Regions from separate parts of the Streptomyces sp. NPDC048171 genome, predicted to be linked through region 3. Evidence: riboswitches for the same ligand, from Rfam matches in the RefSeq annotation. Region 3 holds a riboswitch; each other region holds the start of a gene.
What was found. Region 3 has a riboswitch for cobalamin ahead of ACGF3J_RS10905 (energy-coupling factor ABC transporter permease). Riboswitches for the same ligand answer to the same signal wherever they lie in the genome.
Positions count from the first base shown of each region.

Region 1: another riboswitch for cobalamin. It lies ahead of ACGF3J_RS30970 (ABC transporter substrate-binding protein); the one in region 3 lies ahead of ACGF3J_RS10905 (energy-coupling factor ABC transporter permease).
Region 2: another riboswitch for cobalamin. It lies ahead of ACGF3J_RS07150 (ribonucleoside-diphosphate reductase subunit alpha); the one in region 3 lies ahead of ACGF3J_RS10905 (energy-coupling factor ABC transporter permease).
Region 4: another riboswitch for cobalamin. It lies ahead of metE (5-methyltetrahydropteroyltriglutamate--homocysteine S-methyltransferase); the one in region 3 lies ahead of ACGF3J_RS10905 (energy-coupling factor ABC transporter permease).

Region 1 covers NZ_JBIDAU010000012.1:135,237-143,219, reverse strand. The annotation lists gene cbiE (precorrin-6y C5,15-methyltransferase (decarboxylating) subunit CbiE) at 1-920, opposite strand, end outside; gene ACGF3J_RS30990 (GNAT family N-acetyltransferase) at 1,199-1,771, shown strand; gene ACGF3J_RS30985 (SpoIIE family protein phosphatase) at 1,843-4,491, shown strand; gene ACGF3J_RS30980 ((2Fe-2S)-binding protein) at 4,501-5,190, opposite strand; gene ACGF3J_RS30975 ((2Fe-2S) ferredoxin domain-containing protein) at 5,215-5,610, opposite strand; cobalamin riboswitch at 5,673-5,796, opposite strand; cobalamin riboswitch at 5,921-6,101, shown strand; gene ACGF3J_RS30970 (ABC transporter substrate-binding protein) at 6,139-7,164, shown strand; gene ACGF3J_RS30965 (iron ABC transporter permease) at 7,161-7,983, shown strand, end outside.
Region 2 covers NZ_JBIDAU010000002.1:593,801-601,783, reverse strand. The annotation lists gene mctP (monocarboxylate uptake permease MctP) at 1-449, shown strand, start outside; gene ACGF3J_RS07155 (GNAT family N-acetyltransferase) at 548-1,054, shown strand; cobalamin riboswitch at 1,102-1,264, shown strand; gene ACGF3J_RS07150 (ribonucleoside-diphosphate reductase subunit alpha) at 1,388-3,775, shown strand; gene ACGF3J_RS07145 (ribonucleotide-diphosphate reductase subunit beta) at 3,832-4,839, shown strand; gene ACGF3J_RS07140 (hypothetical protein) at 4,752-4,997, opposite strand; gene ACGF3J_RS07135 (GlxA family transcriptional regulator) at 5,090-6,058, shown strand; gene ACGF3J_RS07130 (cytochrome P450) at 6,062-7,438, opposite strand; gene cyc1 (epi-isozizaene synthase) at 7,435-7,983, opposite strand, start outside.
Region 3 covers NZ_JBIDAU010000003.1:491,727-499,709, forward strand. The annotation lists gene ACGF3J_RS10880 (ATP-binding protein) at 1-13, opposite strand, end outside; gene ACGF3J_RS10885 (cell division protein SepF) at 111-503, opposite strand; gene ACGF3J_RS10890 (hypothetical protein) at 600-1,061, opposite strand; gene ACGF3J_RS10895 (chloride channel protein) at 1,336-2,631, shown strand; gene ACGF3J_RS10900 (potassium channel family protein) at 2,628-3,173, shown strand; cobalamin riboswitch at 3,250-3,435, shown strand; gene ACGF3J_RS10905 (energy-coupling factor ABC transporter permease) at 3,465-4,172, shown strand; gene ACGF3J_RS10910 (energy-coupling factor ABC transporter substrate-binding protein) at 4,169-4,507, shown strand; gene cbiQ (cobalt ECF transporter T component CbiQ) at 4,508-5,257, shown strand; gene ACGF3J_RS10920 (ATP-binding cassette domain-containing protein) at 5,254-6,102, shown strand; gene ACGF3J_RS10925 (MFS transporter) at 6,131-7,753, opposite strand; gene ACGF3J_RS10930 (TetR/AcrR family transcriptional regulator) at 7,880-7,983, shown strand, end outside.
Region 4 covers NZ_JBIDAU010000007.1:74,852-79,171, reverse strand. The annotation lists gene metE (5-methyltetrahydropteroyltriglutamate--homocysteine S-methyltransferase) at 1-2,222, opposite strand, end outside; cobalamin riboswitch at 2,392-2,613, opposite strand; gene ACGF3J_RS20380 (hypothetical protein) at 2,687-3,121, opposite strand; gene ACGF3J_RS20375 (GNAT family N-acetyltransferase) at 3,293-4,222, shown strand.

The sequences.
Region 1 (7,983 bases), on a different contig from region 3:
ACGCCGAGCCGTTCGGCGTTGCGAGTGATGCGTTCGGCGCGGGCCGGGTCCCGTTCGACGGTGATCGCCCGACAGGCGGGGTGCGTGCGCATCCACTCGACGGCGATCGAGCCGGAGCCGCCGCCGACGTCCCACAGGAGTTCGCCGGGTGCGGGGGCCAAGGCGCCGAGCGTGGCGGCCCGGATGTGCCGTTTGGTGAGCTGCCCGTCGTGCTCGTAGGCCGCGTCCGGCAGGCCCGGCACCGCGCCCAGGCGCAGCGCGTCCGGGGCCCGGCGGCACTCGACGGCGACGATGTTGAGGGGGTCGCCCGGCGGGTGCGGCGGCGGCCAGTCGTCGGCGGTGGCCGGCGTCGTCGTGCGCTCTCGCGCGCCGCCGAGCTGTTCCAGCACCCGCATCCGGCTCGGGCCGAAGCCGCGGTCCCTGAGCAGGGCTGCGACCCCGTCGGGGGTGGTGGCGTCCGCGCTGAGCACGAGGAGGCGCCGGCCGTCGTGCAGGGCGGCGGTGAGGCGGGCCGCGGGCCGTCCCACGAGCGTGACGACCTCGACGTCCTCCAGGGGCCAGCCGAGGCGGGCGCAGGCGTGGGAGACGGAGGAGGGGTGCGGCAGGACGCGCACGGCGCCGGGCCCGAGTTCTTCGGTGAGGGCGCGGCCGATGCCGTAGAACATGGGGTCGCCGCTGGCCAGGACGGCGATGCGGCGGCCGGCGTGCGCGGCGAGGAGGCCGGGGACCGCGGGCCGCAGCGGGGAGGGCCAGGCGACCCGTTCCCCGGTGCACTCCGGGGACAGCAGGTCGAGTTGGCGTGCGCCGCCGATCACGACGTCAGCGTCGAGCAGGGTCCCTCGCGCGACGTCCGAGAGCCCTTCCCAGCCGTCGGCGCCGATCCCGACGACGGCCGGTGCGGGGGTCTGGGCGGTGGTCACTGCTGAGTACCTCGGGGTCCGGGAAGGCGGCAGACGCGCTCTGCCGAAGACGCACTCTACGGGGCGCCCACCTGCGCGGGGCCGGTCGGGTGCCCATCACCCGTGCACATCGGCGCCTTCTTGTTGCACACTGTTCGCAACAGCTCATGGAGCGCAGGAAGGGGTGGATGCTGTGCCCGTGTCCAGGCGTGCCGGCCGGGTGCCGGCCATCGACCGGGCGGCGCGAGCGGGGGATCCTCGCGCCGCCCTCCTCCCCCTCCGCTGCCGGTGACCGCCCGATGACCTCCGGCATCCGCGTCCACCGCGGACCCGGGGTGCTCGCGCACACCGAAGCGCTCCGTGCGGTGTACGTCGACGCGTTCTGCGCGCCGCCCTGGAACGAGGACGAGGAGAGGGCGACGGAGTTCGCGGCGCGGCTGCGGGCGGACGCGGGCCGGCCCGGGTTCACCGCGGCGACCTCCGTGCGGGACGGGGAGGTCGTCGGTTTCGCCACCGCGTGGACGACCCCGGCGCCCTTCCCCACCGACCGCTGCCACCCGCAGGCCGCCGCGGCCCTGGGTGCCGGCCGCACCGCCGACTGGCTGTGCGGCGCCCGGGGGATCGACGAACTGGCCGTCCGCCGAGCGGACCGCGGCTCCGGACTCGCGGGCCGCCTGCTCGACGCCGTGACCGAGGACGCGCCCGGGGGACGCGCCTGGCTGCTGACGTCGGTCCGCAGCGGACGGGCCCTCGCCTTCTACCGCCGCCGGGGCTGGACCCAGGTGACCCACCCCTCCCCCTACGGCCGGGGCATCGTCGTGCTCCTCGGGCCGCACCATCCGGCCCGTTTCGCGGCGCCGCCACCCCTCTGAGCCCCGGGTCACGCGTCGGTCCCGGCGCCGCCTGACTGGTCGCACGTGCGTGAGTGATGAAAACTGACGCTATGGACCGCTTGCCACGGCGGAGCATCGCCGGCCAGGTCTTTCTGCTGCAGGTCGGCACAGCGGTGCTGCTCATCGTCACCGCGGTGGTGCTCCTTGTGTTCCAGGCACAGCGCGACAGCACCGACGACGCCCGCCGCACCGCCCTGGGCGTCGCGGAGTCCTTCGCCAGGGCTCCGGGCACGGCGGCGGCCATCACCGGAGCCGGCCCCACGGCGGTTCTCCAGCCCCGTACCGAGGCCGTCGCCGAGTCCTCCGACGTCGACTACGTCGTGGTCTTCGACGACGAGGGCATCCGCCTGACCCACCCCGACCGGGGGCTGATCGGCAAGCGCGTCACCGGCCCGCCCGGACTGCTGGAGGAGGTTCTCGGCGGTGGGTCGGTCACCCGTACGTTCGACACGGTGGTGGGCCCGACGGTGAACGCCGACGCCCCCGTGCGGGACGCGGACGGCCGCGTGGTGGGCGGTGTGGCCGTGGGCATCACGATCACCAACGTCAACGAGTCGGCCAACCGGCAGCTGCCCGCTCTGCTGATCGCGGGCGCCGCCTCCCTCGCGCTGGCCCTCGGTGCCGGAGCTCTCGTGAGCCGGCGGCTGCGGCGGCAGACCCATGGTCTGGGACCGGTCGAGATCACGCGCATGTACGAACACCACGACGCGGTGCTGCACACCATCCGCGAGGGGGTGCTGATCGTCGACGGCGACCGTCTGGTACTCGCCAACGACGAGGCCCGGCGCCTCCTCGACCTGCCCGAGACGTGCGAGGGACTCCCCCTCGACCGGCTCGGACTGGACCCGGGGATCGTCGAACTGCTCACCTCGGGCGACACCCGCACGGACGAGATGCACACGGCCGGTGACCGGCTCCTGGCGGTCAGCCTGCGCCGGTTGGACCGAAACGGCGCGGCGTCCGGATCCGTGGCCACGCTGCGGGACACGACCGAGCTGCACCGGGAGCGGAGCAGGGCGGAGCGCGCCCACAAGCGACTGGAACTCCTCTACGACGCGAGTGCCCGGATCGGCACCACACTCGACGTGGTGCGCACCGCCGAGGAACTGGCGGAGGCGTCGACGCCCCGGTGCGCCGACTTCGTCACCGTCGAACTGCTGGAAGCGGTGACGCGAGGCGAGGAGGCCGCCCCGGGCGACCTGATCATGCACCGCGTGGTCCTGCATGGCGTCCGCGACGACGCACCGCTGATCCCGGTCGGCGAGGCGATGACCATTCGCCCCGGTACTCCCGCGACGACGGGCCTCGCCTCCGGACACGCCGTGCTCGTCGCGGACCTGAGCGCGGAGGCCGGCTGGCAGCTGCAGGATCCCGACCGCGCGCCCAGGGTCCTGGCCTACGGCATCCACTCCCTGGTCTCCGTTCCCCTGCGCGCCCGGGGCATCGCGCTCGGCGTGGCCAACTTCTGGCGCGGTGCGGGCTCCGAACCGTTCACCCGGGAGGACCTGTCCATCACCGAGGAACTGGCGTCGCGGGCCGCGGTCGCCATCGACAACGCGAGGCGCTACCACCGCGAGCACACCGTCGCGGTGGCTCTGCAGCGCAGCCTGCTGCCGCACGGACTGCCGGTGCAGAACGCCCTCGACGTCGCCTACCGCTATCTGCCGGCGCAGGCGGGCGTGGGCGGCGACTGGTTCGACGTGATCCCGCTGTCAGGCGCTCGGGTCGCCCTCGTGGTGGGCGACGTGGCCGGTCACGGTCTGCACGCCGCGGCCACCATGGGACGGCTGCGGACCGCCGTGCAGAACTTCGCCGGTCTCGACATGGCTCCCGACGAACTCCTCGGCCACCTCGACGAACTGGTGACCGGCCTCGACCGGGACCGCACCGAGACGAGCAGCGGTTCGGACATCGTCGGTGCGACCTGTCTCTACGCCGTGTACGACCCGGTCTCGGGTGACTGCACCATGGCCCGCGCCGGGCACCCGCCGCCGGCCGTCGTCCGCCCGGACGGCGGCGTGGACTTCCCCGAGCTGCCACCCGGCCCTCCGCTGGGCCTCGGCGGCCTGCCCTTCACCCCGGCCGAGTTCCGGCTTCCCGAGGGCAGCCGGCTCGTCCTGTTCACCAACGGACTGGTGACGGGCCGGGGCCGGGACATCGAGGCGGGCCTCGAGCTGCTCCGCAGGCGGCTCACCAGCGCGGACCGGACGCCGGACGAGACCTGTGCCGTGCTGCTGGACGCGCTGCTCCCCGACCGGCCCGACGACGACATCGTCCTCCTGGTGGCCCGGACCCGGGCCTTCCCCGCCGACCGGGTCGCCGAGTGGCACGTGCCGCGCGACCCCGCGGCCGTCGCCGGCGTCCGGGCCGACGCAACGCGCCGGCTCACCGAGTGGGGGCTCGAGGAGACGGCGTTCACCACCGAGCTGATCCTCAGCGAGCTGGTCACCAACGCCATCCGGCACGCTGCCGAACCGGTGCGCGTCCGGCTGCTGCTCGACCGCAGTCTGATCTGCGAGGTCTCCGACGGCAGCAGCACGGCACCCCACCTGCGCATGGCAGCCACCACCGACGAGGGAGGCCGCGGCCTGTTCCTCGTCGCCCAGTGCGCCCGGCGCTGGGGCACCCGGTACCACGCGCAGGGCAAGGTCATCTGGACCGAGCAGTCCCTGAACGCCCTTGACCCGGACGGCCTCTGACCGCCCCCCTCAGTCCGCCAGGCAGCAGTCGCCGCACTTCGAGCCGTTCGGCGCGCGGTAGTAGAGACAGCAACTGCGGCGCCGGAACGTGAGATCCGGTCCGGTGATCTCTCCGGTGCCCACGAGCCGTCCGGTGTTCAGCAGCTCGGTGGTGAGGCCGGTGAGCGGCTCGCGGAGTGCGGGGTGCGCCGCCAGCAGGGCGCGGGCCGCCTCGACGAGCGCCGAGGCGGCGTTGCCGTCCAGCAGTCGTGGGGCGACCTTGACGCGGAGCCCTTCGGCCAGCGCTTCCAGGTGGGCCGTCACCTGCCGGTACAGCGCGAGGGCGGGAGACGGCCGTGCCGTCCCGCCGCGCAGGCCGGCGGGGTGGGGCATGCGCAGGGCCGGGCCGTCGTCGGCCCGCTCCAGCCGGCTCAGGTCGAGGACGATGCCGTGCAGGAGTGCGCAGGCCAGGGCGGGCGACCAGAGGCGTGCCGCGTGACCCAGGTGGGCGATGGACACGCCGATCCGCGCTTCGGGCGCGCGGTGGCGGTGCGCGACGGCCTCGGCGAGGTCGGTGAAACCCCGCGCGTAGGAGTGGCCGACCGGATGCCAGCCCGCATCCGCACCCCCGACGCGCAGGACGAAGAAGCCCCCGAGGGCGGCCACGTCGTGCAGGGCGGCGGTGACGTCGGCGGGCGGCGCCTGAACCTTTCCGGACACCGGTATCTCCTCGTGAGCGCCGAGTCAGGCGGACGGGCCCCGTCGCGGGGGCGTGATGGCGTACAGGTCGAGGATGTCGGGCCGCGGTGCGACGCCGGGACCGCCGGCGCGGACCCAGTCGGCGATGTCCTCGGTGGCGTCGGGGTCGTTGACCAGTCCGAGCCAGACCGGACGGGCGCCGGCGGCGCGGCCCGCCGCGGAGGGCTGGACGACGATCACGTTGGCCTGTTCGCACACGTCGAGGCAGTCCGACACCCGCACGGGCACCCGGGCCCGCAGCCGCGCCGTCTGCGCCGCGTGGTCGACGCCGATGATCTTCGGGGTGCCGCAGCAGCAGTCCCGGCAGACGACGACGCGTGAGGGCGTCGGGTCCGTAGGTGCGCCGGGCGTCGCTTCGTTCGGGCCGGCGTGGGCGGGCATACGGCATCGTCCCTCTCCCCGGGGAGATCCGCCCCGGTGGTCCGTCGAGGAGGCGACCGCGTGAGTCTCCTGGCTCTCGGGTCGTCGCTCGCCCCACCCCTTCCCACCCGTGCGGGCAGTGGTCGTGTGGGGGCTCGCTCGCCGATCACAGTGGCGGGACCGCGCCGGATTCGCACCGGCTTCCTCGGGCCGCCGTCGCCCAATTGCTCCGGGCATCCTCGCATCCCGGCCCCGCGGCTGTCAGCGGGGCCCCTCGCCGTGCACGGGCACCGCGTGCCCGCTGAGCACCCGCGCTTTGCGCCCGGTCCAAAGGAACGTAATATCGCCAGGTCATAGCCGCGACGGGAGACAGGAAGCCGGTGCGAATCCGGCACGGTCCCGCCACTGTGACCGGGCATCACGCCCTCGACCTGCCCCCGCGCCCACCGGGCGGGCAGCCGGGGGCCGTCGGCCCGGGAGTCAGGACACTGGCCTGTCGCGGGCCCGATCCGAGGAGCGCGGACTCCCCAGGAGGCTTACGTGTCAGCCCTGTTCTCCCCTGCCCGACGCCGCCGGAGCCTGCGCGCCACGGCCGCGGCGCTCGCCCTGTCGGCGGCCCTGGTGACCGCCGGGTGCGGCTCGTCCGGCGGCGCCGACGACTCCGGCCAGGACGGATCCGCATCGGCGTCGTCCCCCGCGGGATTCCCCGTCACCGTCGACAACTGCGGTGTGAGGACGACGTACGACAAGCCGCCGTCCCGGGTGGTCACCATCCATCAGCACCCCGCGGAGCTGATGCTCGCGCTCGGTCTGAAGGACCGCATGGTCGGCACCGCCTTCCCCGACTCGGCCGTCCTGCCGGAGTTGCGGAAGGACTACGAGGCGATACCCGAACTCGCCGAGCGGGAACCGTCGTTCGAGAAGATCCTGGACACCGAGCCCGACCTCGTCTACGGCGGCTACGGCAGTGCCTTCGCCGAGAACGAGGGCCGCTCCCGCAAGGCGTTCGCCGACGCGGGCATCGACACCTACCTCAACCGCGAGTACTGCGGCGAGAAGCGGGTGACGATGAAGGACACCTACGCCGAGATCCGTACGGTGGCGAGCGTCTTCGGCGTCCCCGACCGGGCCGACAAGCTGATCGCCGACCTGCAGAGCCGTGTCGCCAGGGCGTCCGCCGCCGTGAAGGGCGAGCCGGAGGTGCCGGTCTTCGTCTACGACAGCGGCGACAAGAGCGCCTTCACCGCGGGCGGCAAGGGCCTGGGCACCGACCTGATCCGGCTGGCCGGCGGCAAGAACGTCTTCGGCGACCTCGACGAGGTGTTCGGCGACGTCTCCTGGGAACAGGTCGTCGAGCGCAGGCCCGAGGTCATCGCGATCTACGACTACGCCGGAGCCGGCAGCGTCGAGCAGAAGAAGAAGTTCCTGCTCTCCCAGCCGGCCCTCGCCGACGTCCCCGCCGTCAAGAACAAGCGGTTCGTCGTCCTGCCGCTGACCGCGACCCTGGTCGGCATCCGGTCGGCGTACGCGGTCGGGGACCTCGCCCGCGGACTGCACCCCGAGAGCTTCCGGTGACGGGCACCGCCACCAAGGCGGTAGCCGAACCGGACCCGACGGCCGCCCGGTCGCGCCGGGCGGGGCGTACGACGATGGCGGGGACGTCGCTCGCGCTGGCGGCCCTGCTGGTGGCCTCCGTGACGGCCGGACTGGCCATCGGCTCGGTCCAGGTGCCGCCCGGCCAGGTCTGGGGAATCGTGACGCACGCCCTGGGCGCCGACTTCACCCACCCCGACTGGTCCCGCGCGCGGGAGACCATCGTCCTCGACGTACGGGCCCCGCGCGTCCTGCTGGGAGCGGTGACCGGTGCGGGTCTCGCGGTGGTCGGCACCGCCCTTCAGGCGCTGGTCCGCAACCCGCTCGCCGAGCCGTACCTGCTCGGCGTCTCCTCCGGCGCCTCCCTCGGCGCGGTCTCGGTCATCGTCTTCGGCGTCGGCTTCCTCGGTCCCCTGTCGCTGTCCGCCGCCGCGTTCGCCGGCGCCCTCGGCGCACTGGCGATCGTGTACGCCACCGCCCGCACCGGCGGGCGCATCACCTCGACGCGCCTGGTCCTGTCCGGGGTGGCGATCGCGGCGATGCTCACGGCCGTCCTCGACCTGCTGCTGCTCACCACCGACCGCGGCAACGAGGCCCGGGCGGTGCTCGCCTGGACCCTGGGCGGTCTCGGCGGCGTCAACTGGCAGACCTTGTGGCTGCCGGGGCTGGCGGTGCTGCTGGGCATCGGCGTGCTCCTGGTGCAGGCCCGCAACCTCAACCTGCTGCTGGCCGGTGAGGAGGCGGCGACGACGATGGGCCTGGACGTCGCCCGCTTCAGGGCCCGCATGTTCGTGCTGCTGT
Region 2 (7,983 bases), on a different contig from region 3:
TGAAGGTGGGCGCGCTGGTCTTCGTCCTGGGCATGGACAAGACGGTCGCGATCAACTTCCAGCTGCTCGGCGGCATCTGGATCCTGCAGACCTTCCCGGCGCTGGTCGGCGGCCTGTTCACGCGCTGGTTCCACCGCTGGGCGCTGCTCGGCGGCTGGGCGGTCGGCATGGTCTACGGCACGGTCGCCGCGTACGGTGTGGCCTCCCCGACGCAGAAGCACTTCGGCGGCTCCTCCGACGAGATCCCCGGCATCGGCGAGATCGGTTACATCGGTCTCACCGCCTTCGTGCTGAACATCCTGGTCACCGTGGTCCTGACCTTCGTCCTGCGGGCGGTCAAGGCGCCCGACGGCGTCGACGAGACCAAGCCGAGCGACTACACGGCGGACGCGGGCGACCCGGGCGTCGAGGTCGAACTGCCGCCGGCCACGGCGGGTACCTCGCACTAGGTCCTTCGTAGAGGTCCTTCGCAGAGGTCTTCCTCGTCAGCGGGCCGTCGGAGAAATCCGGCGGCCCGTTGTCGTACCCGTCGGGCACACTCGGGGTCATGGACTTCGTGATCCGGCGGGCGGCGGCCGAGGAGTACGACACCCTCGGCGAGATCACCGCACAGGCCTATCTGCGCGACGGCCTCCTCGACTTCGGGGACGACGACGCGTACCTGCACGAGCTGCGCGCCGTGGCCAAGCGGGCGGCGGCCGCCGAGGTGCTGGTCGCCGCGGCGGACGGCGGGGTGCTCGGCGGCGTGACCTTCGTGCCCTCCGGCGGGCCCATGGCGGACATCGCCCGGCCCGGTGAGGCCGAGATACGCATGCTCGCCGTCGCCCGCGAGGCACGCGGACGCGGGGCCGGCGAGGCGCTCGTGCGGGCCTGCGTCGACCGCGCCCGGTCCGTGGAGGGCTGCGTGCGCGTCGTGCTGTCCACCCAGGCCACCATGCGCACCGCCCACCGCCTCTACGCGCGCCTGGGCTTCACCCGCACCCCGGACCGCGACTGGAACCCCTTGCCGGAGCTGGACGACATCACTCTCCTCACCTACGAACTGACGCTCTGACACCACCCCGACACGCTGGCGGACACAACATCTGGGGGTGCTGGCGGAGCCCGGCACAAGATGTATGCTCGTGCTCGCTGTCGTCGCAGGGGAATCCGGTGTGAATCCGGAACTGTCCCGCAACGGTGTACATGCGTGTATCCGTACGTTCTCGGACGTACGTGCACGCGTGCCTCAGTCCGAGGACCTGCCGACAGTGTGCCCGGCCTCCCGGCCCGGGTGCCATGACGTCCGGGCCTCGTGGAGTGGGCCGGTGGACGCGACGCCGCGTGCGCTCGTGTGCTGCCCCCTGCCCTCCGCCAGGCCCCGTGCCGAGCGAGGGAGTGCCCCCACGTGACCATCGCGCCAGCCGATCCGGCCGCAGCGACCCCGGTGACGACTTCAGCGATGCCGGTGACCGAGGAGTCCGACGGACCCGGTGCCGCCCTGCTGCGGACCCTGACCGAGCTGACCGCCGACCTCCCCGACGCCGACCCCGGCCGGGTCGCCGCCGCCGCGCTGCGCGGCCGGTCCGCCCACGCGGACGAGGCCGAGCTGCGCGAGCTGGCCACGGAGGCGGCGGCCGGTCTCATCTCCGAGGACCCGGTCTACTCCCGGCTGGCCGCCCGGCTGCTGACCATCGGCATCCGCGTGGAGGCCGCCTCCCAGGGCGTCACGTCCTTCACCGAGTCGGTCGCCACCGGGCACCGCGAGGGCCTGATCGCCGACCGCACCGCCGAGTTCGTACGGCAGCACGCGGACCGGCTGGACGCGACGATCGACCGGGCCGCCGACGACCGCTTCGGCTACTTCGGGCTGCGCACCCTGCACAGCCGCTACCTGCTGCGGCACCCGATCACCCGCAAGGTCGTCGAAACGCCCCAGCACTTCATGCTGCGGGTCGCCGCCGGCCTCGCCGAGGACGACACCTCACGCTCCGTGGACGAGGTCACCGCGCTCTACGGCCTGATGAGCCACCTCGACTACCTGCCCTCCTCCCCCACCCTGTTCAACTCGGGCACCCGGCACGCCCAGATGTCGTCCTGCTACCTCCTCGACTCCCCCAAGGACGAGCTGGACTCCCTCTACGACCGCCTCCACCAGGTCGCCCGGCTCTCCAAGCACGCCGGCGGCATCGGCATCGCCTACTCCCGCGTCCGCTCCCGGGGTTCGCTGATCCGGGGCACCAACGGGCACTCCAACGGCATCGTCCCGTTCCTGAAGACGCTGGACGCCTCGGTGGCGGCCGTGAACCAGGGCGGCCGGCGCAAGGGCGCGGCGGCGGTCTACCTGGAGACCTGGCACGCGGACATCGAGGAGTTCCTGGAGCTGCGGGACAACACCGGCGAAGACGCCCGCCGCACGCACAACCTGAACCTGGCGCACTGGATCCCGGACGAGTTCATGCGCCGCGTGGACGCCGACGGCCAGTGGTCGCTGTTCTCGCCCGCCGACGTGCCCGAGCTGACCGACCTGTACGGCGCCGAGTTCGACGCGGCCTACCGCAAGGCCGAGGCCGCCGGGCTCGCCCGCAGGACCCTGCCCGCCCGCGAACTGTACGGCCGCATGATGCGCACCCTCGCGCAGACCGGCAACGGCTGGATGACCTTCAAGGACACCGCCAACCGCACCGCCAACCAGACGGCCGAGCCCGGCAACGTCATCCACTCCTCCAACCTCTGCACGGAGATCCTGGAGGTCACGGACGACGGCGAGACCGCGGTCTGCAACCTGGGCTCGGTCAACCTCGGCGCGTTCGTCGACGCGGCCCGGGGCGACATCGACTGGGAGCGGCTGGACGCCACCGTCCGCACCGCCGTCACCTTCCTGGACCGGGTCGTCGACATCAACTTCTACCCGACCGAGCAGGCGGGCCGCTCCAACGCCCGCTGGCGCCCGGTGGGCCTGGGCGCGATGGGTCTCCAGGACGTCTTCTTCCAGCTGCGCCTCCCCTTCGACTCGCCCGAGGCGAAGGCCCTGTCCACCCGCATCGCCGAGCGGATCATGCTCGCCGCGTACGAGACGTCCACCGACCTCGCCGAGCGCAACGGCCCGCTGCCGGCCTGGGAGAAGACCCGTACCGCCCGGGGCGTGCTGCACCCCGACCACTACGGCGTCGAGACCACCTGGCCGGAGCGCTGGGCGGCGCTGCGCGAGCGCATGGCCACCACCGGGCTGCGCAACTCCCTGCTGCTCGCCATCGCGCCGACCGCCACCATCGCCTCCATCGCGGGCGTCTACGAGTGCATCGAGCCGCAGGTGTCCAACCTGTTCAAGCGCGAGACGCTGTCCGGCGAGTTCCTCCAGGTCAACTCGTACCTGGTGAACGACCTCAAGCGGCTCGGCGTGTGGGACGCCCGCACCCGCGAGGCGCTGCGCGAGGCCAACGGCTCGGTCCAGGAGTTCTCCTGGATCCCCGCGGACGTCCGCGCGCTGTACCGCACCGCCTGGGAGATCCCGCAGCGCGGCCTGATCGACATGGCCGCCGCCCGCACCCCGTACCTCGACCAGGCCCAGTCGCTGAACCTGTTCCTGGAGACGCCGACCATCGGGAAGCTCTCCTCGATGTACGCGTACGCCTGGAAGCAGGGCCTGAAGACCACGTACTACCTACGCTCGCGCCCGGCGACGAGGATCGCCCGTGCCGCCGGCCGCGCCACCGTCCCCGCCCAGGCCACCCCGGACCCCGAAGCGGTCGCCTGCTCCCTTGAAAACCCCGAGTCCTGCGAGGCCTGCCAGTAATGCCCGCCCGTCGCCCGACCACCACCCCTGGAGGACGGCGCTCCGCGCCGACTGTGATGACTACCAAGAACCTGCTCGACCCGGGCTTCGAACTGACCCTGCGCCCCATGCGCTACCCGGACTTCTACGAGCGCTACCGGGACGCCATCAAGAACACCTGGCACGTCGAGGAGGTCGACCTCCACTCGGACGTCGCCGACCTCGCGAAGCTCAGCCCCGAGGAGCAGCACCTGATCGGCCGGCTGGTGGCCTTCTTCGCCACCGGTGACTCGATCGTGGCGAACAACCTGGTGCTCACCCTCTACAAGCACATCAACTCCCCCGAGGCGCGCCTTTACCTGTCGCGGCAGCTGTTCGAGGAGGCCGTCCACGTCCAGTTCTATCTGACGCTGCTGGACACCTACCTGCCCGACCCGGAGGACCGCAACGCCGCCTTCGCGGCCGTGGAGAACATCCCGTCCATCCGCGAGAAGGCCGAGTTCTGCTTCAGGTGGATGGACTCGGTCGAGTCGATCGACCGCCTGGAGAACCAGGCCGACCGCCGCCGCTTCCTGCTGAACCTCATCTGCTTCGCCGCCTGCATCGAGGGCCTGTTCTTCTACGGCGCCTTCGCGTACGTCTACTGGTTCCGCAGCCGGGGTCTGCTGCACGGTCTGGCCACCGGCACCAACTGGGTGTTCCGGGACGAGACGATGCACATGTCCTTCGCCTTCGACGTGGTCGACACCGTGCGCAAGGAGGAGCCGGAGCTGTTCGACGAGCAGCTCGAGCAGCAGGTCACCGACATGCTGCGGGAGGCCGTCGAGGCCGAGCTGCAGTTCGCACGCGACCTGTGCGGTGACGGCCTCCCGGGCATGAACACCGACTCGATGCGGGAGTACCTGGAGTGCGTCGCCGACCAGCGCCTGACGCGCCTCGGCTTCGCCCCCGTGTACGGCTCGGAGAACCCCTTCTCCTTCATGGAGCTGCAGGGGGTTCAGGAGCTGACCAACTTCTTCGAGCGCCGTCCCTCGGCGTACCAGGTGGCGGTGGAGGGCACCGTCGACCTGGACGAGGACTTCTGAGTCACCGCCTCTCCCCTCCTCCCCTCCTGGGCCTCCCTGATCTGACGGTCGACGCGCCGGTCGCGCACGATGCCGATCACCGAGGGGAGGACCATGAGGACCAGGAGTCCGAAGGTCACGAGCATTCCGATCAGGGCTTCGATCTGGTTTCCGTTCATGACACCACTGTCGCGCCGGATACTCCTTACCGGGAGTGGCAGGACTGCCGTAGGGCCTCGATTTCCTGCCACTCCCGGTGCACACTGGGACCATGCTCGAAAACGTGGCCGCCGTCCTGCTCGACGGTGTGCATCCCTTCGAACTCGGCGTGGTCTGCGAGGTCTTCGGCATCGACCGGAGCGACGAGGGGCTGCCGGGGTACGACTTCGCGGTGGTCTCCGCGGAGGGCCCCTCGCTCGGCACCCATGTCGGCGGACTGACCGTCTCCACGCCGTACGGTCTCGACCGGCTGGCCGAGGCGGACCTGATCGCCGTACCGGCCGGGAGCGACTTCGTGCGCCGGGAGTACCCGCCCGACCTCCTTGACGCCCTGCGGCAGGCGGTGGACCGGGGCGCACGCGTCCTGAGCGTGTGCTCGGGGGTCTTCGTACTGGGCGCCGCCGGGCTGCTGGACGGGCGGCGGTGCGCGGTGCACTGGCACCACGCGGCCGAGCTGAGCCGCCAGTACCCGCGAGCCGTCGTCGCGCCCGACGTGCTCTACGTCGACGAGGACCCGGTGATCACCTCCGCCGGCACCGCGGCCGGGATCGACGCCTGCCTGCACATCGTGCGCAAGGAACAGGGTCCCGAGGTCGCCAACCGGATCGCCCGGCGCATGGTGGTGCCGCCGCACCGGGACGGCGGACAGGCGCAGTACATCGAACGCCCGCTGCCGCGCTCCTCCTGCGACACCGTCGGCGAGGTGCTGTCCTGGATGGAGCAGCACCTCGACGAGGAGGTCACCGTCGAGCAGCTCGCGGCCCGGGCGCACATGTCCCCCCGCACCTTCGCCCGCCGCTTCCAGCAGGAGACGGGCACGACTCCCTACCGCTGGATCCTGCGCCAGCGCGTGCTGCTGGCCCAGCGTCTCCTCGAGGCGACGGACGAGACGATGGACACGATCGCCTGGCGCACCGGTTTCGGTACGGCGGCGGCCCTCAGGCACCAGTTCGTCAGGGCCCTGGACACCACCCCGCACGCCTACCGGCGCACCTTCCGGGGCCCGGAGGCCGCCGCCTGAGCATCACCGAGCCACCGGCCTGACCAGCAGGTCGTGCGGGCGCAGGGTGATGCCGACCCGGACGGCGTCGTTCGAGCCGGCCACCTGCTCGAAGCGGTACTTCGAGGCGAGCGCGGCCGTGATCAGCGTCAGCTGCGCCATGGAGAAGTGATCGCTGGGGCACTTGCGATTGCCCACGCTGAACGGCTTCATGGCGTATTTCGGCACATTCCTCGCCCGCTCCGGAAGCCAGCGGTCCGGGTCGAACTCCAGGTTGTCGGCGTACGACTTCGCATCGCGCTGGATTGCGTACGGACTGTAGATGATGTCCGAACCGGCCGGAATGCGATAGCCACCGAGTTCGGTGTCGGCCACCGAGCGGCGGGTCAATACCCATACGGCCGGGCGCAAACGCATGGCTTCCACGATGACATTGCCGGTGTGCGTGAGCTTGCGGACGTCGCCGAATGCCACGGGGCGTCCGCCGGTCACCGCTTCGACTTCGTCGTGTATGCGGTCGGCATGTTCCGGGTGGTCGGCAAGTGCCTGCAGCAACCACATGATCGTGGAGGCGATGGTTTCACTGCCCGGGGTGAGTATCGCGACGACCTGGTCGTGGATCTCCTGTTCCCCGATCGGGTCGCCATTGTCGTCCTTCGCCTCCAGCAATGCCGTGAGCAAATCGTCCGGCTTTTGACCGGACGCGCGGCGCTCGGCGATGATCTCGTCCACCAGCAGATGCAGATCGGCCAACGCGTTGTTGAATTTGCGATTGGCCGGGAGCGGCAGCCGGTAGAGCGGCCCGAGCGGGACGACCATGCGCCGGTACATGCCCCGGAAGACGGTGGCGAGCGCGACGCACAGCCGCTCGGCGCGCTCGTCCATGTACTGCCCGCGCAGCAGGCAGCGGGCCGCGACGCGCACCGCGACCCGGAAGGACTCGGAGGTGGCGTCGACGGTCCGGCCCGCCTGCCAGCGCTCGGTCAGCGCGTGCGCCTCCTCCTCCATGATCGGCCCATACGCGGGGATCGCGTCGAGCTTGAAGGCCGGCTGGATGGTGCGCCGCTGGCGCCGGTGGAGTGGGCCGTTGGCGGTGGCCACGCCCTCCTTGCCGAGCAGGCCCTCCAGCGACTCCCACAGCGGACCGGCGATGTGGTAGTCGGGGCTCAGCGCCAGGGCGCCGGTGAGTTCGGGGGCGGTGACCGCGTAGACGGTCTTCGGGCCCAGCCTGATGCGCACGATGTCGCCGTGGTCGCGCAGCTGGGACATGTAGGCCAGCGGGTCGCGGGCCAGCCGCCAGCCGTGGCCGAGCAGGGGTACGCCGCCACCCGCGAAGGGCGGCTCGCGCAGCTCCGGCGCCGCTTCCTCGCGGGTCTCGGGGTTGACGGACTCGACGGTCATTTCTCACCTGCCGCTTCGTTGTTGACGTAAGGGGGTGTGGACCGGTCGTCCCAGCTGTCGACCATGTACCGGCCGGACTCGTGATGGAACCAGTAGACGGAACTGAACCAGTTCCGCATATTGCCGACGATGGTCCGCACGGCGCCGCTCAGTTCCTTGCCGCGTACGGTTCCGTCGGCGAGTGAGTCGGCGAACCGTAACGCGTCCTGCTCCACCTCGAGGAATTCGGTGATGCATTCCTCGACGCGTCGCCTGACGTCCACAATGGCTTCTTCCAGGGTGAGCCCCTGATGTGTGATGAGGCTGATCCCGAGATTGTGGACCTCGTCGCCCGCGATTTCCTTGGGCAGGGAGCAGAGGTCGTTGTACCAGGCGGCGAATTCCTGACTCAGCAGCGCCGCCCTGCGATATGCCGGGTGTTTCCGTACCGCGTCCGGCAGTTCGCAGCCCGCGCTCGGCTCGAGCAGGTCGGTCCAGATCCAGTGGGCGAAGGTGAGCCGGCGGAGTTCGAGATACTCCTCGACTCCGGGCACGATTCCTCGGGT
Region 3 (7,983 bases):
ATGACGCTGCCATATGCGGACCGTAGGTACTCCCCCGTACGGCGAACCGTTTTGCCCGGAGTGCGTTCCTACGATCGGGGGACGGCGCCGTCAGGGGCCGGGCGGCGCCGTCACACCCCGGGGACCCCGACGGCGTCCTCCATCAGTCCGTTGACCTCGGTGCCCGCCGGGCTCAGCAGGAAGACGTTGCGGTCGACCCGGTGCATCCCGCTGGCCAGTCCGAAGACGACGCCGGTGCTGAAGTCCAGGACCCGCTTGGCGACATCGCCCTCGGCGCCGGTCAGGTCCAGCAGGACCGGGATGCCCGCCATCAGGGTCTCGGCGACCTCGCGCGCGTCCGCGAACACGTTGACCCGCAGCACCACGAAGCGGCGGCGCCGCTCGGTCTCCGCCTCGGGCATCGCCCGGTGACCGACCGCCGAGGGCCAGGCGTCGCGTCCGCGCAGCGGAACGACCTGGGCGAGCCCCTCCCACTGCTCATCGGTGACGTCGTGGCTGTTCACCGGCTCCCCCGCATTCCACTCGCCGTTATTGCCTGCACCAGCCAATTCTTACGTCAAGTCACCCGTTCGGCCCAACTGCGACACGGTCGGCGAGGCTCAGACCCCGGACTCGGCGTCCTGACGGCTGGCCAGGGCCCAGATGACGAACACGTCGATCGCCATCATGATCACGGACCAGACGGGCGCGTACGGCAGGAACAGGAACTGCGCGATCAGGCTCAGCGAGGCGATGACGATGCCCGCGACCCGCGCCCAGGCCATGCCCTTGAGCAGTCCGTATCCGACGAAGAGGACGAGGGCGCCGAGGACGACGTGGACGATGCCCCAGCCGGTGAGGCTCATCTCGTAGACATACGTGCCGATGCGGGCGTACACGTCGTCCTCGGCGATGGCCGCGATGCCCTGGAGGACGGCGAGGGCGCCGTTCAGCATCAGCAGGACGCCCGCGAAGACGACGCCGCCGGCCGCCCAGCCGCCGGGCCGGCCGGCCGAGCGCTGGGACCAGGTGCCGTCGCCGTGGGACGGGCGTCCGGGAGTGGGTTCGGCGTGCTGGCTCATGTGCGCGGTCCTTTCTGCGTGTCCCCCGTACGGGCCTCGGCCCACCGGCACCGGCACGGCGCCGCCGGGTCGTTCCGAGCCTGCGGGGCGCCGGGCCCCCCGGCCACGCGGGTCCGCCGTACGGGTGAACGGTGCCCCGGCGTGCGCATGCGGCCCCGCGCCCCCTCGCGTTAACTGAGCCGCACCCGCGGGAGCGGACGAAGGAGGGCACGTGACGAGTCGGCCGGCGCCGGCGAACGCCGCCCCGGGACGGGCCGAGCAGTCGCTGCGGGAGATGCTGCTGAGCCCCGGCTACCGGCGGCTGTTGCTGCTGTGCGTGCTGCTGGGCGTGCCGATCGCGCTCGCCTGCTTCTTCTTCGTCGGTCTCCAGCACCAGTTGCAGCACTGGGTGTGGACCTCGCTGCCCGAGGCCGCCGGTTACGACACCCCGCCCTGGTGGTGGCCGCTGCCCGCGCTGGTGCTGGCCGGGCTGATCCTCGCGCCGATCGTGACCCGGATGCCGGGCGCCGGCGGGCATCTGCCGGTGAACGGTCTGGGCGGGCCGCCCGTCGGCCCCAAGGCGCTGCCGGGCGCGGTCCTGGCCGCGCTGGCCACCCTGCCGCTCGGCGTGGTGCTGGGTCCCGAGGCCCCGCTCATGGCGGTCGGCAGCGGACTCGCGCTGCTGGCGGTGCGGCGGCGGGCGGGGGCAGGCGGCGACCAGCGGGCCGGGGCGATCCTCGCGACGGCCGGCTCCACGGCCGCCATCTCCACCATCCTCGGCGGTCCGGTGGCCGCGGCCGTCCTGCTCATGGAGGGCGCGGGCCTGGCCGGGGCGCAGATGGTGGTCCTGCTGCTGCCCTGTCTGCTGGCCAGCGCCACCGGCTCCCTGGTCTTCACCGGCTTCGGGCAGTGGACCGGCCTGAAGATCGGCGCACTGGCCCTGCCCGACCTGCCGCCGGCCGCCAACCCGGACGTGGGCGACTTCCTGTGGGGCATCCCGACGGCGGCGCTGATCGCCGTGCTCATCACGCTGGCCCGCGAGCTGGGGCACCGCACCGTCTCGTGGACCCGGCGGCACACGGCCGTGCGCACGGTCGTCTGCGCCACGGCGGTCGGGGTGTGCGTGGCGGCGTACGCGTTGATCACCGGCCGTTCCCCGGCCGAGGCGGCGCTCTCCGGGCAGGCCGCGCTCGCCCAGCTCGCGGCCGACCCGCACGCCTGGCCGGTGGGCGCGCTGATCGCCCTGGTCGCGTGCAAGGGGCTGGCGTGGGGCATCGCGCTGGGCAGCCTGCGCGGCGGTCCGATCTTCCCGTCCGTGCTGCTGGGCACGGCGACGGCGATGGCCTGTTCCGGGCTGCCCGGCTTCGGCGTGACCCCCGCCCTCGCCCTCGGCATCTCCGCCGCGGCGGCCGCCGTGACGGGGCTGCCGCTGTCCAGCGCGGTCCTCGCGGTGCTGCTGACGGGCGGGGACGCGTACGACCAGATGCCGCTGATCGTGACCGCGTCGGTGGTCTCCTTCGTCGTCGCCCAGGTGGTGCGCCGGACGCAACCGGAGGCGGCCCACGCCCCGACGACGGGAACGACCGGGTGACGGAGCGCCGCACCGTACGGACCCGTTCCGGCTGGCACACCGCCCGGCCCTGGGTCGTTCGCGGCTGCGTCGCGGTGGCCGTGGCCGTGGCCTACTTCCTGCTCCCCCTCGACCACCTGGGGCCGCACCGGCCCGTGCTGAGCTGGGTACTGTGCGCCCTGCTGCTGGCCCTCGTGGCCGCGCTGCTGCTCCGGCAGATCCACCACGTCCTCGTGGACCGGCCCGAGACCAAGCCCGGCATGGTCATCACCCTGCTCATCATCCTGTCCGTGCACATCTTCTCGGCCACGTACTACGCCCTCGCCAAGGAGCCCGGCGAGTTCACCGGCCTGCACACCCGTGTCGACGCGCTCTACTTCACGGTGGTCACGCTCGCCACGGTCGGGTACGGGGACATCACGCCGAGCGGGCAGTCCGCCCGGATCGTCACCCTGATCCAGATCGCCTACAGCTTCGTGTTCCTCACCGCCGCCGCGACCGCGCTCAGCACGCGGGCCCGCGCCATGGTGGTCCGGCGCACGGAACGGGACCGGTCCGGCTGACGTTTCCGCAGCCCCGAGCCGTGTCCGCCGGGTCGGCGCGGCAGGATGCCTGCTTGTCACCAGCCCCGTGGGAGCACTACTGTCGCCACGCCTTGGTGAACGGGAAATCCGGTGTGATGCCGGTGCGGCCCTCGCCACTGTGAATCGGGAAGTCCGGCTCCGGCCCTCGCGGGCAGCCACTGGGTCCTCGTGACCCGGGAAGGCGTTGCACGGACAGCGGTACCCGTCAGCCAGGAGACCGGCCAGGGCGCGTCGTCCATCCACGAGGTGCTGGAGAGGGTCTGCTGAGCCATGCACATAGCCGAGGGCTTTCTGCCACCGGCGCACGCGATCGCCTGGGGTGTCGCGTCCGCGCCGTTCGTCGTCCACGGAGTCCGGTCACTCACCCGTGAGGTCAGGGAACACCCGGAGAGCACGCTGCTCCTCGGCGCCTCCGGTGCCTTCACGTTCGTCCTGTCCGCCCTGAAACTGCCCTCGGTCACCGGGAGCTGCTCCCATCCGACCGGCACCGGTCTGGGCGCCATCCTCTTCCGGCCGCCGATCATGGCGGTACTGGGCACCATCACCCTGCTCTTCCAGGCGCTGCTGCTCGCCCACGGCGGGCTGACCACGCTCGGCGCCAACGTCTTCTCGATGGCGATCGTCGGTCCCTGGGCCGGGTACGGCGTCTACCGGCTGCTGCGCCGTTACGACGTGCCGCTGATGGTCGCCGTGTTCTTCGCCGCGTTCGTCGCCGACCTGTCCACCTACTGCGTGACCAGCGTGCAGCTGGCGCTGGCCTTCCCGGACCCGAGCAGTGGATTCACCGGCGCCCTCGGCAAGTTCGGATCCATCTTCGCCGTCACGCAGATCCCGCTCGCGGTCAGCGAGGGCCTGCTCACGGTCATCGTGATGCGGCTGCTGGTGCAGTCCAGCAAGGGCGAACTGACCCGGCTGGGCGTGCTGCTCACCCGGTCGGGCAAGACCACGACCGACGAGCAGGAGGCGGTGGCCCGATGACCCGCAACGCGAAGATCAACGCCCTGCTGCTGCTCGCCGTGGCCGCGCTCGCGGTGCTGCCGCTGGTACTGGGGCTCGGCGACCACAAGGAGGAGCCGTTCGCCGGCGCGGACGCGGAGGCGGAGACGGCGATCACGGAGATCGAGCCGGACTACGAGCCGTGGTTCTCGCCGCTGTACGAACCGCCGTCCGGGGAGATCGAGTCGGCGCTGTTCGCGGTGCAGGCCGCGCTCGGCGCGGGTGTGCTGGCGTACTACTTCGGTGTGCGCCGGGGCCGGCGGCAGGGCGAGGAGCGGGCGGCGGCGGCACTGCGGGACACTCCCGCAGGGGACTGAGTGCTGCCGATCGACGCGGCGGCCCACAGCAGTCGGTGGCGCCGCCGCCACCCCGTGGACAAGGCCGTGCTCGGTCTCGGTCTGACCGTGCTCGCGATCTCGCTGCCGCCCTGGCCGGGCGCGGCGCTGGTGCTGGTGACGGCGCTGGCGGTGCTGCTCGGCCCGGCGGGGGTGCCCGGACGGCGGCTGTGGCGGGCGTACCGGGTGCCGTTGGGCTTCTGTGTGACGGGCGCGCTGCCGCTGCTGGTCCAGGTCGGGGGCGCGGGCGGGTTTCTGACGGTGGCGCAGGGCGGCCCGGTGCGCGCCGGTGAGCTGCTGCTGCGGACCTCCGCGGCCTCGCTCGGGGTGCTGCTGTTCGCGTTCACCACGCCGATGTCGGACCTGCTGCCCCGGCTGGTGCGGGCCGGGGTGCCCGCGCCGGTCGTGGACGTGGCGCTGGTGACGTACCGGATGAGTTTCCTGCTGCTGGACTCGGTGCGCCGGGTCCGGGAGGCGCAGGCCGCGCGGCTGGGGCACACCACCCGGGCGGCGACCTGGCGTTCACTGGGCGGGCTCGGCGCCACGGCGTTCGTGCGGGCCTTCGACCGGGCGGCGCGGCTCCAGTCCGGTCTGGCGGGCCGCGGCTACGACGGCACCCTGCGGGTCCTGGTGCCCGAGGCCCGCGTCTCGGTGGCCTTCACTGCGGCGAGCGGCGCGCTGCTCGCGGCGCTGGCCGCCCTCACCCTCGTACTGGAAAGGCCGTTGTCGTGAGTGGGACGAGCGAGGCGACCGCGCAGGCGCTGGTCGCCCTGCGGGGTGCGGCCTTCGCCTACGAGGAGGGCCCGGACGTGCTGGCCGGGCTGGACTTCTCGGTGCGCGAGGGGCGGGCGCTGGCGCTGCTCGGCCGCAACGGCAGCGGCAAGACCACGCTGATGCGGCTGCTGAGCGGCGGACTGAGGCCGCGTGCGGGGACGTTGACGCTCGGCGGGGAGCCGGTGGCGTACGACCGCAAGGGGCTGACCCGGCTGCGGAGCACGGTGCAGTTGGTGGTGCAGGATCCGGACGACCAGCTCTTCGCGGCCTCGGTGGGGCAGGACGTGTCCTTCGGACCGTTGAACCTGGGCCTGCCGGACGCGGAGGTCCGGTCCCGGGTCGGCGAGGCGCTCGCCGCGCTGGACATCGGGGCGCTGGCCGACCGGCCGACCCATCTGCTGTCGTACGGGCAGCGCAAGCGGACGGCGATCGCGGGGGCGGTCGCGATGCGGCCGCGGGTGCTGATCCTGGACGAGCCGACCGCCGGGCTCGATCCCGACGGCCAGGAGCGGCTGCTCGCCACGCTGGACCGGCTCCGGGCGGGCGGCACCACGGTGGTGATGGCCACTCATGACGTCGACCTCGCCCTGCGCTGGTCGGACGATGCAGCGCTGCTCACCCCGGACGGTGTGCGCACCGGTCCGACGGCCGCGACGCTGGCCCGCACGGATCTGCTGCGGCAGGCGGGGCTGCGGCTGCCCTGGGGCGTCGCGGCGGCCGAACTGCTGCGGGCGCGGGGCCTGTTGCCGGAGTCGGCCTCCGGACCCCGCACTCCGGAGGAGCTGGCCGCCCTGGCCGACTGACGCGTGCGCCGGCCGGGGCGGCCCGGGGTCAGCGCGCGGAGTCGCTGTGCTCCGGATCGGCGGTGGCCGCGGTCGGCTCGCCCTCGGGACGGTCCTCGGCGCCGCCGCCGCGGCGGCCCGGCAGGACCGCGAGGACGATCACGGTACCGACGGCCATGATGATGCCGCCGACGAGGCTGGTCGTCGAGACGCCGTGGGCGAAGGCCCGGTCGACGGCGTCGGTGAGGGCCTGCGCCTGCTCGGGCCCGGCGGCCGGGTCGGTGGCCAGCCGCTGGGCGACGGCGAGTCCGCCGCCCACCGAGTCCTGGGCGGTGTCCAGCGCGGCGGCCGGGAGGCGGTCGCCCACCAGGCTCGCCAGCTCGTCGCGGTAGGCGGTGCCGAGGAGGGAGCCGAGGACGGCGATGCCGAGCGAGCCGCCGAGTTCGAGCGCGGTGTCGTTGGCGCCGCCGCCGACGCCCAGTTCGTCCTCCGGGAAGGTGCCCATGATCGTGTCGGTGGCCGGGGAGACGCTGAGGCCGATCGCGAGGCCGAGGAGCAGCATCGGGGCGAGGAAGTCGGCGTAGGTGGAGCCCTGGTCGATCAGGACCAGCAGGAAGACACCGGCCGTGCCGATCGCCATGCCGGAGCCGACCATGGCCTTCACGCCCAGCTTCGGGGTGAGCCGCCCGGTCACCGCGGCGCCGACGAACACGGCCCCGGCCAGCGGCAGCAGCCGCACACCCGTCTCCAGCGCGCCGTAGCCGAGCACGAACTGGAGGAACTGCGTGGCGTAGTAGATGGCGCCGTAGGTGCCGAAGAAGAAGAACAGCACGGCCAGCATCGAGCCGCTGAAGGGCCGCAGCAGGAACCGGCGCACGTCCAGCATGGGGTGCGGGTGACGCAGCTCCCAGGCGACGAAGGCCACCAGGCCGACGCCCGCCACGACTGCGGCGGTGACCGGGCCGGCGCCCCAGCCGAAGTGCGGGCCCTCGATGGTCGCGTAGACCAGGGAGCCGACGGAGACGATGGAGAGCAGACCGCCCACGTAGTCGATCCGGCCCATGCCGGCCGCCCTGGACGGCGGTACGAGGAGCAGCGCGCCGACGACCGCGAGGACCGCGATGGGGACGTTGACCAGGAAGGTCGAGCCCCAGGCGTGGTCCTCCAGGAGCCAGCCGGCGACCAGCGGGCCGACCGCGATGGCGAGTCCGGAGGTGGCGGTCCAGGCGGTGATGGCGCGGGCCCGCTCGCCCTTGGGGAAGACCGCGACCAGCAGGGAGAGGGTGGCGGGCATGACGACGGCGGCGCCCACGCCCATGACCGCGCGGGCCGCGATGACCAGCCCCGTCTCCTCGACCAGGCTGCCCATCACCGAGCCGCCCGCGAAGATCACCAGTCCGGCGATCAGGGCGCCGCGGCGGCTGTACTTGTCGCCGATCGCGCCGAGCACCAGCATCAGCGCGGCGTACGGGACGGTGTAGCCGTCGATGACCCACTGCAGGTCGCTGCTGCTCAGGCCCAGGTCGGCGGTCATGTCCGGCGCGGCCACGATCAGGGACGTGTTGGCCATGACGACGATCAGCAGGCTCAGACACAGCACGAGGAGGGCCCACCAGCGCCGTGGGTAGGGCCCGTTCATCTTCTCGACGGGGGTGGTGGCCAGTAGGGGCATGGAGGGCTCCGGGAAGGCGCGGGCAAGTTAATTGCCCATCGATGTGCAGACAAATCTCAGCGTAGTTTGTTGCACAGCGGTGTGCAAATATGACTGTTCGGCGAGGTCGAGGAGGAGGGAGGCGGCATGCGAAGGGGACCCGGCGCGAGCAGCGGAGGCGGCGGGACGAGCACCCGTGCCCGGATCCTGTGTGCGGCCGAGCGGCTGCTGGTCCGCGATCCCGACAGCAG
Region 4 (4,320 bases), on a different contig from region 3:
CAGTCGGGGTTGACCCAGAGCCGCTCGGCCGGGATGGCCTTCAGGCCCGTACGCAGGAGGTCGGCGGCCTCGTCGGCGCTCGGGACACGCGGGGAGTGGATGTCGTAGACGCCCGGTCCGGCCTCGCGAGGGTAGCCGTGGGCGGCCAGTTCCCGGGCGACCTGCATGTGGCTGCGGGCTGCCTCCAGACTGATGACGTCGGCGTCGAGGTCGTCGATGGCCTGGACGATGTCGCCGAACTCCGCGTAGCACATGTGGGTGTGGATCTGGGTGTCCGGACGCACCCCGCTCGTGCTGAGCCGGAACGCCTCGGTCGCCCACGCCAGATAGGTGGCGTGGTCGGCGGCCCTCAGGGGCAGCGTCTCGCGCAGTGCGGGCTCGTCCACCTGGATGACCGAGGTGCCGGCGGCCTGCAGGTCGTTCACCTCGTCGCGCAGGGCGAGGGCGACCTGCCGGGCGGTGTCGCCGAGGGGCTGGTCGTCGCGGACGAAGGACCAGGCGAGCATGGTGACCGGCCCGGTGAGCATGCCCTTGACCGGGCGGTCGCTCAGGGACTGGGCGTAGTTCGTCCAGCGCACCGTCATCGGCTGCGGGCGGGAGATGTCACCGGCCAGGACCGGCGGACGGACGTAGCGGGTGCCGTACGACTGGACCCAGCCGTGCTGGGTGGCGAGGTAGCCGGTCAGCTGCTCGGCGAAGTACTGGACCATGTCGTTGCGCTCGGGCTCGCCGTGCACCAGGACGTCGATTCCGGTCTTCTCCTGGAAGGAGATGACCTCCTGGATCTCCGACCTGATGCGCTCCTCGTAACCGGCCTCGTCCAGGCGCCCGGCGCGCAGGTCGGCGCGTGCGGTGCGCAGCTCGGTGGTCTGCGGGAACGAGCCGATGGTGGTGGTCGGCAGCAGGGGCAGCCGGAGGTGGGCGCGCTGGGCCGCGGCCCGTTCGGCGTACGGCTGGGAACGGCGGGTGTCGGCGCTGGTCACGGCCTCCGCACGGGAGCGGACGGCAGGGTCGCGGGTGATGGGTGAGGTGGCCCGGGAGGCGAGGTCGGCGCGGTTGGCGGCGAGTTCGCCGGTGATGCCGTCGGTGCCCTGGGCGAGGCCCTTGGCGAGCGTGGCGATCTCGGAGGTCTTCTGCCGGGCGAACGCGAGCCAGCGCAGGATCTGCGGGTCGATGTCCCGCTCGAGGGCCGCGTCCAGCGGGACGTGCAGCAGGGAGCAGGAGGCGGAGACGTCTACACGGTCGGCGAGCCCGAGCAGGGTGCCGAGTGTGGTCAGGGACTTCTGCAGATCGTTGATCCAGATGTTGCGGCCGTTGACCACACCGGCGACCAGGCGCTTGCCGGGCAGTCCACCGACGGCGGCGAGCGCGTCGAGGTTGGCGGCGGCGGCCTCGGTGAAGTCCAGCGCCAGCCCGTCCACCGGTGCCTTGGCCAGCATCGGCAGGGCGTCGCCGAGCCGGTCGAAGTACGAGGCGACCAGCAGCTTCGGACGGTCGGACAGGGCGCCGAGATCACGGAAGGCGCGCTCCGCGGCATTCAGCTCGGCCGGGGTGCGGTCCTGGACCAGGGCGGGTTCGTCGAGCTGGACCCATTCGGCGCCGGCCGCACGCAGGTCGGCGAGGACCTCGGCGTACACGGGAAGCAGCCGGTCCAGGAGCGTGAGCGGCTCGAAGTCCGCGGGCACGCCGGGAGCGGGCTTGGCGAGCAGCAGGTACGTGACGGGGCCGACCAGGACCGGACGGGCGGTGAGGCCCTCGGCGAGGGCTTCCTTCAGCTCGGCGACCTGCTTGGTGGAGTCGGCCGTGAAGACGGTGCCGGGACCGAGTTCGGGGACGAGGTAGTGGTAGTTCGTGTCGAACCACTTGGTCATCTCCAGCGGCGCCACGTCCTGGGTGCCGCGGGCCATCGCGAAGTAGCCGTCCGTCGCGTCGGCGACGACGGCGGCGCGGTGCCGTTCCGGAATCGCGCCGACCATGACGGTGGTGTCGAGGACGTGGTCGTAGTACGAGAAATCACCGGTGGGCACCTCGTGGATGCCGGCGTCGGTGAGCTGCCGCCGGTTGTCGCGCCGGAGTTCGGCGGCGGTGGCGTGGAGGGCGTCGGCGGTGACGCGGCCCTTCCAGTAGCCCTCGACGGCCTTCTTCAGTTCACGGTTCTGACCCTGGCGGGGGTAGCCGTACACGGTGGCCCGTGCTGCCGCGGCTGCGGACTTCGCTGTCACGGAGATCTCCTTCGCGAGATGAGTCCCTGAGATCCCGGGGACGGGACGAGAGCGCGAAGGTGTGGCTGACAGCCGGACGGTGACGACCCCGCGCGGCAAAGGCACGGCCGTTCCGTCTGGTGCACGCCGACCCGCCCTCGAGGTCACCGGGATGTCCGCGCGCGGAACGGTCCGCACGCGGGCAGTTGGCAGGTCTTCGGACTCGCGGGCACGCCCTCCGTCCGGAGGACACCTACTGGCCGTCGCTTCCCGGGCCCGGTACGTCGGACCCAGTGCGTATGACGGCGGTCGTTCCCGCTCACCGCTGCGGGGCAGTCCCGGATTCCCACCGGGTTCCCTCTTACGACACCCCGCCTGGCGGACGGGGCGAACCAGCTGCACCGTTCACCCTACCGGGGACCACCCCGGAATCGGCCGGACGCGTCCGGCATGCGGACGGTGCGACGGGACACACCGCCGGCGGACTACTGCTGGGCCCAGTCGCTGCGGTCCCGCTCGGGCGCGACGGCGTGCCGCGGGCAGGCCGTGTCGTGGGCCGAGCCCAGCGAGGTCCACCACACCTCGCAGCAGTCGGCGCTCACGGGGACGCGGGCTGCGGCGGGGCGGGTGCACTCCGGGCCGTGCACGGCGCCGTCGGAGTGCCGCCAGAAGGCGCAGCACGGGGCGAGACCGACCGGCTGCCGATGAGGCGGACGGGCCAGGAGTTCGGCCCGGCGTGCCAGAACGGTCCTGCGCCGGTGCTCGGCCCCCTCCCGGGCCGCGCACCAGGCCATGACCCCCGCGGCGTAGAGCCCGGGCAGGGCGAGCCAGGGGTGGTGGCTGCCCCCGTACCAGGCGGCGGCGAGCAGGAGAACGGCGGCGGCACGGCACCCGCGTGCGGTGCGCAGGCTCGGTGTCACAGGAGACTCCCGTGGGTCGGCGACGGAGAAGGCCCTCAGGACACCCGTATGCCCGCGGTTCGCGGACCTACGTCCACCCGTCGCGCCCCATCCGCGTCCGGACGGTCCTCAGCGGCGTGCAGGGCGGAAATTCCGTTGCGGGCGCCCGCCGGCGCCCTCGATTCTGCTCTCATGTCCACCGCCGAACTGCGGCCGGCCACCCTTGCCGACGCGCCCGCCATCACCCAGCTCCTCAACGAGATCGACCGGATCGAGATCGGCCGCCCCGAGACCGACCAGCACACCGTCGAGGCCGACCTGAAGCATCCCGAGACGGATCTGAGCCGGGACTCGTGGCTCGCCTTCGACGGCGGCCTGCTGGTGGCGTACGGGCTGTTGTGGGACGAGTCCGGCGGCGAGCGCGTGGACATCGACCACTACGTGCTCCCCGGCCACCAGGACACCGGCCTGCGGCTGCTGGCCGCCATGGAGGACCGCGCCCCTGCCAAGGCACGGGCCAACGGGGCCGCTCGGGCCGTCGTCCACCTGCATCTCAACGCCCGGCCCACGACCGACACCGCGCTCCTCGCGGAGCGGGGCTGGCGGGTCGTCCGGTCCCACCACGTCCTGCGCCGGGCGGTGGACCCCGCGGCCGACCTGCCGCCGCGTGCCCCGGCCGGGGTGAGCGTGCGCGCCTGCGCGACGGAGGCGGACCGGGTCCGGGTGCACGAGCTGTACCAGCAGGCGTTCGCCGGGCACTTCGACTTCCAGCCGCGCCCCTACCGGCTCTGGCTCAGCGACATCGACGCCGAGGGGCTCGACTGGTCCCTGGTGTGGATCGCCGCCACCGACGACCTGGGGGACGCCGGTTTCCTGCTGGCCCGGGACGACCGCGAGGCCATGGGCTGGATCCGCGCCCTCGGCGTGCTGGGCGAGGCACGGGGGAGGGGCCTGGGCGGATTCCTCCTGCGGCACGCCTTCGCGCACTTCGCCGCGCGGGGCCGGGACACGGTGGGCCTCGGGGTCGACACGGCCAACGCCACCGGCGCACCGCGCCTCTACGGCCGCAACGGCATGACCGTCCACTTCGCGGTCGACACCTGGGAGGCCGTCATCGGCTGACGCCCGGTACGGCACCGGCCGCCGGCCGGTGCCGTCGGCCGAGCACGTCAGAGCACCATCGCGACCGTCACCGCGCCGAGCAGCGCCCCGTTGCTGCA